Regions from separate parts of the Stutzerimonas sp. VN223-3 genome, predicted to be linked through region 3. Evidence: predicted binding sites of a transcription regulator. Region 3 holds the regulator's gene; each other region holds the start of a gene.

Region 1 (4,042 bases), 450 kb from region 3:
ACAGAGACTCCAGGTTACCGTCTGGTGGCAGTTGAGCCGCGCCTATGCTGACTGTAGCGCGCAACGGCGTGCCCTCGAAATCGAACGTTGCGGCCTCCGTGGCAGCACGAATTTTTTCCGCTAGAGCCAATGCAGTGGCTAGATCGGTTTCCTTGAACATGATGACGAACTCCTCGCCACCCCAGCGCGATATCAAGTCGGACTGGCGTATCTGTCGGGCCAGCAATCTAGCGAAGCTGCGCAACAGAAAATCGCCGCCGAGATGGCCATGGGTATCGTTAAACGCCTTGAAGTGATCGAGATCCAGGATCAGCACGCAAAGGTCGCTACGCTGGCGTCTTGCTTCGAGCACGGCCTGCTCGGCGACAAGGCCGAAACCGTGCCGATTGAGCAGTTCGGTCAAAGCATCGTGGGTAGCCATGGCTTCGATGCGCTGCAGATAGCGTCGGCTGATCGAGCCCACCAGGCCCAATACGATAACGGTTACGCTGAAGCAGATCAGAAGATTCACCCAGAGCGCCCGCCGCATTGGGGCCATCACGCCGCTTTCCTGTTTATCGACCATCAGGAACCAGTTCAGCTCGGGAATGTAACGGATGTTGATGAAATGCTGCTCGCCCTCGCTCTGGTAGTCGAACGAGCCCGGACGTAACTGCGGTAGCTGGCGATTGAGGTCTGCCAGGGCCTTGATGTCTTTCAACGCCGTTTCACGCGGCTGCCCGTCCGGCCCGCCTTGCCGGCCGGTCATCACGATGTGGTGACTGGCGTCTACGAAATAGATGTTGCGCTGGTATCGACGCTGATAGGTATCGAGCAGATCGACCACCCGCTCAAGCGTCAGCCCGACTCCCGCAACGCCGCGGAAGTCACCCTTGGCCGTGGTTACCCGATAGTTGATGAACATCGTAAGCCGATTCACGTCGACGACGATCTCCCATGGGACGCCGCTTTGCTCGAATCGATAGAACCATCGATCCGCCGGGTCGTCCGGTTGTATCGGCTGGATGTCCTCGTCGGTGTAGTAGGTCTGCGAGCCAGCCGAGGCGAAGAAGGCGTTCGACGTGTTATAGCGCTGGCGGATGGCTTGCAAGTAGCGGCTGATGAGCGCTGCTTTGGGCTCGCCCTGATCGACCCAGTCCATTACGAAAGGGTCTTCGGCCATGGCAGAGGAGACCTGCACCAGACGGACCAGATCCTTTTGGATTTCCCCTGAAATGACATCTGCAGTCAAGGGCAGCTCGGTACCGATGATGCTCTTGCGGATGGCTTCACGTGACGCGTAGTAGCTGGCAAGGCTGGTAATCACGAAGCCCAACCCGATGATCAGGGCTAGCAGAGTGAGGAGAGTGCTTTGCTTCACGGTCAATTGCCGCATCGATTACTCCGGCCGTTCGGGTCAGGCGGCACTTTACGAAGGGACATTCTATCCGCTGCGCCTGCCATGGCGCCTATTAAAACGGCGGCGGAATCCGCCCAATGGTCGCTCAAGAGTTTCTTGGCGAGGCCGATAGAAAATCAAGAATAGGAGTTTGATGTTTGTATACATGGACTGTATTAAATTGTGTACATTTATCAAGCGAACTATCGAGGTCGTACCATGTCCTTCATGCAACGCAGTATCCAGTGGCAATTGATCGTCAGCATGGGAGCGGCTTTGCTCACTAGCCTTCTGATCGTCATCCTGATTTATTCATCGACGCTCAACGGGTTGGCTGAACGTTATCTGCTTGGCCAGGCTCTGCCGGCCAACATCGCCTCGATTCGGAACGACATCGAGCGCACACTGGCGGCGCCCATTACCGCTACTGCCGGAATCGCTGGCAATACGCTGGTGCAGGAGTGGCTGCGTGATGGCGAAAGCACGGAGCAAGCTGCTGCGATCGCTCGCTACCTGAACGGGGTGAAGGCGCAACAGAATGCTCTGACTACTTCTGTCGTGGCGCTGGACAGCGGTAACTACCATTCCGAAAACGGGCTTTCACGTACCCTGCAGCGCAGCGCACCGGGTGATGCCTGGTTCTACAGCCTGATCGACGGCGGCATTGAGCGCCGCTTCGAGATCGATATCGACAAGGCGTCGCGTCTGCCCACGCTGTTCATCAACCAGCGCATCAGTGCCGGCGGCAAGACACTAGGCGTTGCCGGTCTGGGCTACAGCCTGAAAAGCATGTCCGAGTTGATCAGTAACTTTAAGTTTGGCGAGCGGGGCGAGGTTTATCTGATCGATGCCGGCGGCCAGATCAAGGTGCATCCGCGTACCGAGTATAACGGTCGCTCCGAGCTGAAAGCGCTGACCGGCGACGATGCTGCGCGCCGGCTGCTGGCGGGCGAGCGCGAGGCGGTAAGGTTCGAGCGCGACGGCGAAGCCTTCCTGGCACTGGCGCAACCGCTGGAAAGCCTGAACTGGATTCTGGTCAGCGAAGTCCCTGAGGCCGAGATTTTCGGAGAGGCACAGCGCACCCTGTGGACCATTAGCTTGATTGCGGCCTGTATTGCACTGTTCTTCCTGGGGCTTGTGGTGCTGCTGGCGCGGGGATTGGTCAAACCGATTCGTCAGGTGACCACCGCGCTGGTGGAAATCGGCGGTGGCGGCGGCGATCTGACGCGTCGTTTGGATGAGAGCCGGAGCGACGAGTTAGGCGATCTCGCGCGTGGCTTCAACCGCTTCATCGGTAGCCTGCGCGGGCTGATTGGCGATGTGCTGAATACCAGCCAGCAGCTGCGCACCGCAGTGGGCCAAGTGGCGGAAGTAGTCGACAACACTGCAGATCGTGCCGGCCGTCAGAACGAAATGACTGACATGGTCGCTACTGCGGTTCATGAGATGGGATTGACGGTGCAGGAGATTGCTCGTAACGCCAGCAGCGCCGCGCAGGCTTCTCAGGGCGCGAAAGATGAAGCGATGCAGGCCCGCAAGGTGGTGGGAGACTCCATCGCTCACATCGAAAAGATGTCAGGCGAGATCGGCCATGCGGCAGAGTCGGTCACCGATCTTGCACAGCAGGTGGCATCCATCGACAAGGTGCTGGCAGTGATCCGCAGTATTTCTGAGCAGACCAACCTGCTCGCGCTCAACGCAGCCATCGAGGCCGCACGTGCCGGGGAGATGGGGCGAGGCTTTGCGGTGGTCGCCGATGAGGTGAGAACGCTGGCCAGCCGCACCCAGGCGTCGACCGACGAGATCCAGCAGATGATTCAGGGCCTCAAGAGTGGTGCGGAAAACGCAGTGAATTCGATGCATGCGGGGCAGGCTGCCACCGGCACCGGCGTTCAGGCCAGCCAGCGCACCGGGCAGTCGTTGCGCGCTATCACCGAGCAGGTTGAAGCGATCAGCGACATGAACGCTCAGGTTGCGGCTGCGACCGAAGAACAGAGCAGCGTCACTGAGGAGATCACTCACAACGTTCAGGGGATCGCCGACCTGGCACAGGCGACCGCGAGCGATGTTCAGGGTTGCCGCGAGGATTGTCATGCGCTGAGCCGCCTGGCTGATGACCTGAGCCGTCAGATGGGCAGCTTCAAGTTGTGATTGAGGGGGTGCTGGTGAGAACTGGTGCCCTGCACTTTAGGATAGCTGTAACCCCGCGGCTGCGGCCGCGCAACGACATAGGAATGTCCGGCAACTGAGTCATGCAGATACGAAAAAGGCAGCCACCGGCTGCCTTTTTCGTTTTCCACTTTTGACTTTTCTCGTTAGAAGTGGGCTTTTACCAACAAGCTAGCGGTGTTCTGGTCGGTTGGGCCGACGAAGTTCTCACTAACGAACCCGCCGTCCTCAATGCCGTATTTATCGGACCAGTAGTCGTACTCGATACCCACGTAAAGCTTGCCCGGTTCGCCGTCGAGCGCCTTGCCCAGGTCGTACTTGATCTGCGGGTTGATGTGCAGGTTCTTCGAGACGAAGTCACCACGGCGCTCGGAGCCGGCGTCGTTCACCACCCAGTCGATAAATCCGTCGAACAGAATGTCGGACTTGCCGACTGGAATGGTCATGGCCCAGGTTGGCGTGATCTGCCACTGGCCGGACGGCTTGCCAGTGGTC
Region 2 (4,042 bases), on a different contig from region 3:
CGCATTGGCGCGCCCAGCGGACAGTTCCCAGTTACCGAACTCGCCGCGCCCAGCGTAAGGCTTGGCATCGGTGTGCCCACTGATGCTGATCTTGTTCGGCACTGCCCGAATGGTGTCTGCCATAGCCAGCAAAATGTCTTCGAAGTAAGGCTGCAGCTGGGCGCTGCCCAAGGCGAACATCGGGCGATTCTCCGCATCCACGATTTGGATACGCAGACCATCTTGAGTGATTTCGAATAGGATCTGGTCCTTGAAGCGGGTCAGGTCCGGATCCTCGTCAACCTTGTTCTGCAACTCCTGCAACAGCAATTCCAGTCGCTCGCGTTCCAGTTGCTCGGCAAAGGTTTCCGCCTGGTCGGCGTCGATCTTCGACTCGCTCTGCTCGATCACCGGATCGACTTCTTCGTTGAGCGTCCGATCCCGCGATGGTGTAGGCGTACCGCCAAGATCGATCACATGCGGACTGGCGCTCTCGGTAAAGCCGATCGGGTCCTGAAAGTAACCGGAAATAGCCCTCTTCTGCTCGGGTGTCGCCGAACTCATCAGCCACATCACCAGAAAGAACGCCATCATCGCTACCGCGAAATCGGCAAAAGCAATCTTCCAGGCGCCGCCGTGATGGCCCGCAGCGGTTTTCTTGACCCGTTTGACGATGATCGGCTGGTTGTTGTCCATGGTTAGGCTACCTAGCTACCACGCATGGTTTGTTCGAGCTCGGCGAAACTTGGCCGGTGCGCGGGTAACAGGACTTTACGGCCGAACTCAACCGCCAAGGTCGGCGGCATGCCGGAGGCCGAAGCCACCAGGGTCGCTTTGATGCCCTCGTAGAGATTCAGCTCTTCCTTGGCGTCATGCTCCAGCGCGGCGGCCAGCGGGCCGAAGAAACCGTAGGACGCAAGAATCCCCAGGAACGTACCGGTCAACGCGGTGGCGACCTTTTCTCCAATCATCGCGTTGTTCGCTTCGGCGAGAATCGACATTGTGATTACGATGCCCAGCACCGCCGCCACGATACCCATGGCCGGGAGTCCGTCTGCGACCCGCGCGACTGCGTGGGAAGGATGCTCGAGTTCTTCCTTCAGGCTGTTCAATTCCATATCGAACAAGCCTTCCAATTCATGCGGCGCCATGTTGCCGGAGGACATGATGCGCAGGTAATCGCAGATGAATGCGGTCATCCGCTCATCCTTGAGAATCGCCGGGTATTTACTGAAGATCGGGCTCGCAGAGGGGTCCTCAAGGTCCGCCTCGATGGCCATCATGCCTTCCCGACGACTCTTGTTGAGAATCTCGTACAGCAGCCCCAACACTTCCAAGTAGTACTTTTGGGTAAACCGCGAGCTGAACATCTGCAGCGATTTTTTGAAAACGATTTTGATTGTGCTGCCGGGGTTGGCCTGCAAGAAACCGCCCAGCGCAGCGCCGCCGATGATCATGACCTCAAAAGGATGCATGAGCGCCCCGATCTTGCCGCCAGACAGTACGAATCCGCCCAGAACGCTGGCGAATACCACGATGATGCCAATAATTTTTGCCATAGAAAGGTACGTCTAAAACCTGATCGCAGGGCACCTGGGACAAGCCGCGCTACATCGCGCGCTCGCATGGGTTACAGGCGGGGCGTATGAAAGAATTGTTCTGGTTATCGGAACTTTTGCGCCAGACTAAAGGCCATCCCGATGAAATGCTAGTTCGGCGGCATAATGACAACGACCCCACTTCCCCGCACGCTTCCCGCCTGGATCAAGGCGCTAGACGCCGTTGTGCTGCCTGTGTTTGCCGATCCGTACGCGCGCGTCCAGCTGGCATTGCGCGACAGCAGCATGTCGATGCGGCAGATCGCCGAGCTGATCCAGGAAAGCCCGGTCATGGCGCTCAGCGTGATCCGCGAAGCCAATCGCAACGCCGCCGCGACCAGGCCGGCCGAGAGTCTGGAAGTTGCGCTCAGCCGCATCGGCCTGAAACGCGCCGAAGCCTTGTTTGCCCGTATTCCGGCGGCCCAGCCTCGGGACATTCCTGCACCGCTGCGGCAGATGGTACTCATCAGCCGCCATGCCAGCCAGCAGGCCAACGGGCTGTTTGCCTCCCGCCTTGCACGCCTTTGGCAGGAAATCCACTGGAGCAGTCTGCTATTCCTCTCGCCGGTCTGGGCGCTGGTCGCGGCTCACCCTGAACTGCTCGAAGCCTGGGAACAGCGTGTGCTGGTCAAGCGCGAACCAGCCCGCCAGGTCGAACAATCGCTGCTGGGCGTAGCGCTGCTGGATCTCTGCGTGGCGGTTGCTGAACATTGGGGTTTGCCCGGCTGGATCGTCCAGGGGTATCGATTGCTTAGCGACAATCGGCGAATGTTGATAAAGGCGCTACACATTGCCCGTGACAACGAGCACCCGCTGCACCAGCAGCAGATGCTCGATGCCGATCCCGATCTACGTCGCTGGCTCACCCTGCCAAGCAACACCATCGTGCTTGCCAATGGCCTGGCGCTTTCGGCGCACAACAGCTGGAGCGGCATTCATAGTCTCCGCTGGCAGCGACTCGCCGGGCTATACCTCCAGATTCCACTGGCTGAACTACAGCAGATGGTGCATCAGCACGCCGCCGCCAGTGCGCAAGCAATCGGCCATACAGACCTCTGGCACCCGGCCCAAGGCCTGCTGTGGCCATGGGAGAGTGTGTTTCAGGTAGAAAAGGCGGCGAAGTTGCCCAGCACCGAAACACTGACGGAATGGCGTGCGCATTGTCGCGAACTGCTCAGCGAACGCTGCCCGTACGACAACGTGGTGCAACTAACTGCGACCGCCGCTAAAGCCCTGAACTGCGCCGGAATGCAACGAGTCCTGCTGATGCTCGTCGACCGCAAGCACAATCGCCTGGTCAGCCAGCAAACCTTTGGCCTCCCACGCGAGGCTGCCAGGCTGTCAGTCGAATCGGAGCAGAGCCAAGTGCTGCGCAGATTGCTGGAAAAGCCTGCATTGCTGCGACTCAACCCGGACAACATGGCGCAGTTCTCTGCGCTGTTGCCAGGAGCGCTGAAGGCATTGTTCCCAAGCGAACACGTACTGCTGCGCTCCATCGGTCACGACGGCCGCGTAGTCATGCTGGTAATGGCCGATCAAGACAACACGGCGTTCAGCGAAATGGGTTTGCAAGCGTTCACCAAGACGGTGCAGTGCATCGAGCGTGCGCTGGCGACGTTCAGCAAGCGCGGGCGTTGATCTTTTTCGCTAGACTTTGCTCTTTCCGTCCGACCGAGGCTTGCCGTGTCCGCCTTTTCAACCCTGCCCCTGGTAATCGAACCGACCGATCTGGCCGAGCGCCTGAACGCCCCCGAGCTGATACTGGTCGACCTGACCAGTGCGGCCCGCTATGCCGAAGGTCATCTGCCCGGCGCACGATTCGTTGATCCCAAGCTGACCCAACTCGGCCAACCGCCGGCACCGGGACGGCTGCCCGGCAAGGCCCAGCTGGAAGCCCTTTTTGGCTCAATCGGGCATCGCTCCGACGCAGCCTATGTGGTTTACGACGATGAAGGTGGTGGCTGGGCCGGGCGCTTCATCTGGTTGCTGGATGTAATCGGCCATCATCGCTACCACTATCTGAATGGCGGCCTGCACGCCTGGCTGGCTGAGCAACGACCGTTATCACACGACATTCCCGCCACAGTGTCCGAGCCGGTAACGCTGCAGCTTCACGACGCACCCAGCGCGACCCGCGAATACATCGAGAGCCGGCTCGGCGCTGCGGATCTGGTCATATGGGACGCCCGATCACCTGAGGAATATCACGGCGAGAAGGCGCTTGCCGCGCGCGCCGGGCATATCCCCGGCGCGATCAACTTCGAATGGACCGCGGCGATGGATCCGGCGCGCGCCATGCGTATCCGCGAAGACATCGCCGAACGGCTGCAGGCGCTCGGCATCAGTCCAGACAAAGAAATCATCACTCACTGCCAGACGCATCACCGCTCCGGCTTCACCTACCTGCTGGTCAAAGCCCTGGGCTATCCGCGAATCAAGGGATACCCCGGCTCCTGGGGCGAATG
Region 3 (4,042 bases):
CATTCTGACTAAACTGGATGAGGCGGGAAGCCTGGGTGATGTGCTTGGTCTCACGATCAGCCAGCATTTGCCCATCGCGTACCTCGCCGATGGGCCGCGCATCCCAGATGATCTGCATCTGCCGCGCAGCCATCAGCTGGTCAGCCGTGCGGTAAGCCTGCAGTCCGAAGAGACTCCCAGCGAAGAGACCATGGCCGATATGTTCTCCGGGCTGTACAACGGTTCTTCACGGAAGGTCGGATGAACGCTTTGCTCCGTGACACAGACAAAGAAGACGCGTTCGGGCTGAACGCATCGATGGCCTCAGGGCCCCAGCAAGATATAGGCGTTTGAAAATGGGTATTCATCCCGTACAGGTTATTGCCGTGACTGGCGGCAAGGGTGGCGTCGGCAAGACCAATGTGTCGGTCAATCTGGCGCTGGCGCTGGCCGACCTCGGTCGCCGGGTGGTGTTGCTTGATGCCGACCTTGGGCTGGCCAATGTCGACGTGCTGCTAGGGTTGGCTACCAAGCGCACGTTGGCCGACGTCATTGCTGGCGAATGCGATCTGCGTGATGTGCTGATTCAGGGGCCGGGCGGCATTCGCATAGTGCCCGCGGCTTCGGGAACCCAGAGCATGGTGCAGCTATCCACGTTGCAGCACTCCGGGCTGATACAGGCGTTTAGCGACATTGGTCACGATATCGACGTGCTGATTATCGACACCGCAGCGGGTATTGGCGATGGCGTCGTGAGTTTCGTTCGCGCCGCGCAGGAAGTGCTGCTAGTCGTGACTGACGAGCCGACGTCCATTACCGATGCCTATGCGTTGATCAAGCTGCTCAATCGCGACTACGGCATCAGTCGCTTTCGTGTGCTGGCTAACATGGCACACGCTCCGCAGGAAGGCCGGAACCTGTTCGCCAAGCTGACCAAAGTGACCGAGCGGTTCCTCGACGTGGCGCTGCAGTACGTCGGCGCGATTCCTTACGACGAGGCGGTGCGCAAGGCAGTACAGAAACAACGTGCCGTCTACGAGGCCTATCCGCGAGCTAAGTGTTCGCTGGCGTTCAAGGCCATCGCGCAGAAGATCGATACCTGGCCGCTGCCGGCAACGCCGCGGGGCCATCTGGAGTTCTTTGTGGAGCGCCTTGTCAGGCCCGCCACAGAGCCTAACGACTGACAGTGGCTGGACTCGGTATGTATTACAACAAAGCTCAGGCAAAAGACTCGCAGTATCAGCTCATCGATCAATACGCACCGTTAGTCAAACGCATCGCTTATCACCTCCTGGCGCGTTTGCCGGCGAGTGTGCAGGTGGATGACCTGATGCAGGCGGGCATGATCGGTCTACTGGAGGCGTCAAAAAAATACGATTCCGGCAAAGGCGCGAGCTTCGAGACTTACGCTGGAATTCGCATTCGTGGCGCGATGCTCGACGAGGTCCGTAAGGGCGACTGGGCACCGCGTTCGGTTCACCGTAACTCGCGCATGGTCAGCGAAGCGATTCGGGCAATTGAAGCCAAAACAGGCCGCGACGCTAAAGATCAAGAAGTTGCGGCCGAACTTAAATTGAGTCTCGATGAGTACTACGGCATTCTGGGCGACACCTTGGGTAGTCGCTTGTTCAGCTTCGATGATTTACTTCAGGAAGGCGAACATGGGGAATTTGGGGAGGATGCCGCCAGTGCGCATCCGGAGCCGTCCCGGGATCTTGAAGACGAGCGTTTTCAACAGGCGCTGGCCGAGGCCATCGGAAACCTGCCCGAACGTGAAAAGCTGGTGCTTTCGTTGTATTACGACGAAGAGTTGAATCTGAAGGAGATCGGCCAGGTGTTGGGCGTCAGCGAATCACGGGTGAGCCAGTTGCATAGTCAGTGCGCGGCGCGCCTGCGTGCTCGCCTTGGTGAGTGGCGCGCCCGTTAACGGCCGGTTCGCAAAAAAAGCATTAGAGGCCCTTACGAGCTTCATTCATGAGGCCCGCAACAGACCGTGAGCAGGTTCTGGGGATTTCGGGATTACGGAGGTGTACTTGGACAAGAACATGAAAATTCTCATCGTCGATGACTTCTCGACCATGAGACGGATCATTAAGAATCTGCTGCGCGATCTGGGCTTCACCAATACCGCTGAGGCGGATGACGGCACGACCGCGCTGCCCATGTTAAAGAGCGGGAGTTTCGACTTCCTCGTCACCGATTGGAACATGCCCGGGATGAGCGGCATCGATCTGCTTCGAGCTGTGCGCGCCGACGATCGCCTGAAGCACCTTCCGGTGTTGATGGTCACCGCCGAAGCGAAGCGCGACCAGATTATCGAGGCCGCGCAGGCAGGCGTAAACGGTTATGTGGTCAAGCCATTCACGGCTCAAGTGCTCAAAGAAAAGATTGAAAAAATCTTCGAGCGCGTCAACGGCTGAAGTAACGCCGCGAGGGCACTATGACGCAAGCAGAACAAAGCCTGGCAGAGTTCGAAGCGACTCTGAGGGCTCATGCACCTCAGCTGATCGAAAGTCTGCAGCAGGGCCGCTTCGATGAAGCGGCGCAGATGTTCAATGAGCTCAACCAGGCCCGTAGTCACGGGCTCTATCAGGAAGTCGGCAAGCTCACCCGCGAGCTGCATAACGCCATCGTAAAGCTGGAGATGGATACGTGCGCCACTGGCGGTGACCCGTCACCGATCACTGACGCTACCGACCGGCTTTCGTATGTCGTGGAAATGACCGAGAAAGCGGCCAATCGCACTATGGATCTGGTCGAAGAGTCAGCGCCTTTAGTGAACTACGTAAGCTATGAAGCCCAGAGCCTGACCGCTGATTGGCAGCGCTTCATGCGCCGTGACATGAATGCCGAGCAGTTCCGCGATCTGGTCAAGCGCATCGATCAATTCCTCCAGCGCACCATGAACGATGGCAGTCAGCTGTCGCAAAATCTCAGCGAAATAATGCTGGCCCAGGATTTTCAGGACCTGACAGGCCAGGTGATCAAGCGGGTAACCCGTCTGATCAGTGAACTCGAAAGCAGCCTGCTCAATCTCGTGCTGATGGCTGGCCAGGTTGATCGTGTGGCCGGCATTCAACATGACCGCGAAGCCATGCGTGCCGAGCAAGAAAAGAAAAAACAAGAAAAAGAGCCTTCCAACGGTGAAGGTCCGCAGATGCATGCCGATATACGTGAGGATGTCGTATCCGGGCAGGACGATGTCGACGATCTGCTTTCGAGCCTGGGCTTTTAGGGGAAGGTGAATATGAGCTTCGACGCCGATGAAGAAATCCTCCAGGACTTCCTGGTAGAGGCCGGCGAGATTCTCGAACTATTGTCAGAGCAGTTGGTGGAGCTGGAAAGCAGCCCCGATGACACCGCGCTGCTCAATGCGATTTTTCGCGGTTTCCATACGGTAAAAGGTGGTGCGGGCTTCCTCCAACTGCATGAGCTGGTTGAGTGCTGCCACATTGCCGAAAACGTCTTCGACATCCTGCGCAAGGGTGAGCGTCGCGTCGACTCGGAATTGATGGACGTCGTGCTGCAGGCACTGGACGCCGTCAACGAAATGTTTACCCAAGTGCGTGAGCGCACCGAGGTCACGCCAGCCACCCCCGAGCTGCTCGCCGCGCTGTCGCGTCTGGCTGAACCTGCCGGAGCGGAAGTTCCGGTTGCCGAGCCCGCTGCGGTTGAACCGGAGCCGGAAACCTCGACGGCAGATAACGAATTCGAGCAATTTCTCGGCGCTCTGGATGATTCCACTGGCGCTCTGCCCGCGAGTGCCGGTGACGAAATCACTGACGAAGAATTCGAATCGCTGCTGGATCAGCTTCATGGTGTCGGCCAGTTCGCAGCAGAGCCCAGTGCCGTACCGGCCGCTCAGACGCCTGTCGCACCCGCCAGTGACGAGATTACCGACGACGAATTTGAAGCGTTGCTGGATCAGTTACACGGCAAGGGTCAGTTCGTCGAGCCGGCTGCAGCAGCGCCTGTCGCTGATGCCTCGCCTGCCACGGTGGGTGGCAATGAAATTACCGATGATGAATTCGAAGCGCTGCTGGATCAGCTTCACGGTAAAGGC

The links. Region 3 encodes FliA, which starts transcription of late flagellar genes. Its sites were predicted from a motif close to CTAAAGTTTNNNNNNNNNNNGCCGNTAA; they were not measured.
Region 1: the regulator FliA is predicted to act here: its motif matches at 1,484-1,511, upstream of D7241_RS01705 (methyl-accepting chemotaxis protein).
Region 2: the regulator FliA is predicted to act here: its motif matches at 1,643-1,670, upstream of motA (flagellar motor stator protein MotA).

Annotation. Positions count from the first base shown of each region.
Region 1 is NZ_RBEC01000001.1:360,156-364,197, forward strand. Features, by position in the region: gene D7241_RS01700 (diguanylate cyclase) at 1-1,375, opposite strand, end outside; gene D7241_RS01705 (methyl-accepting chemotaxis protein) at 1,598-3,529, shown strand; gene D7241_RS01710 (outer membrane protein OmpK) at 3,694-4,042, opposite strand, start outside.
Region 2 is NZ_RBEC01000002.1:1,149,492-1,153,533, reverse strand. Features, by position in the region: gene motB (flagellar motor protein MotB) at 1-675, opposite strand, end outside; gene motA (flagellar motor stator protein MotA) at 687-1,538, opposite strand; gene D7241_RS13910 (HDOD domain-containing protein) at 1,704-3,215, shown strand; gene D7241_RS13905 (rhodanese-like domain-containing protein) at 3,261-4,042, shown strand, end outside.
Region 3 is NZ_RBEC01000001.1:805,343-809,384, forward strand. Features, by position in the region: gene flhF (flagellar biosynthesis protein FlhF) at 1-244, shown strand, start outside; gene fleN (flagellar synthesis regulator FleN) at 336-1,163, shown strand; gene fliA (RNA polymerase sigma factor FliA) at 1,181-1,906, shown strand; gene D7241_RS03740 (chemotaxis response regulator CheY) at 2,025-2,399, shown strand; gene D7241_RS03745 (protein phosphatase CheZ) at 2,420-3,214, shown strand; gene D7241_RS03750 (chemotaxis protein CheA) at 3,227-4,042, shown strand, end outside.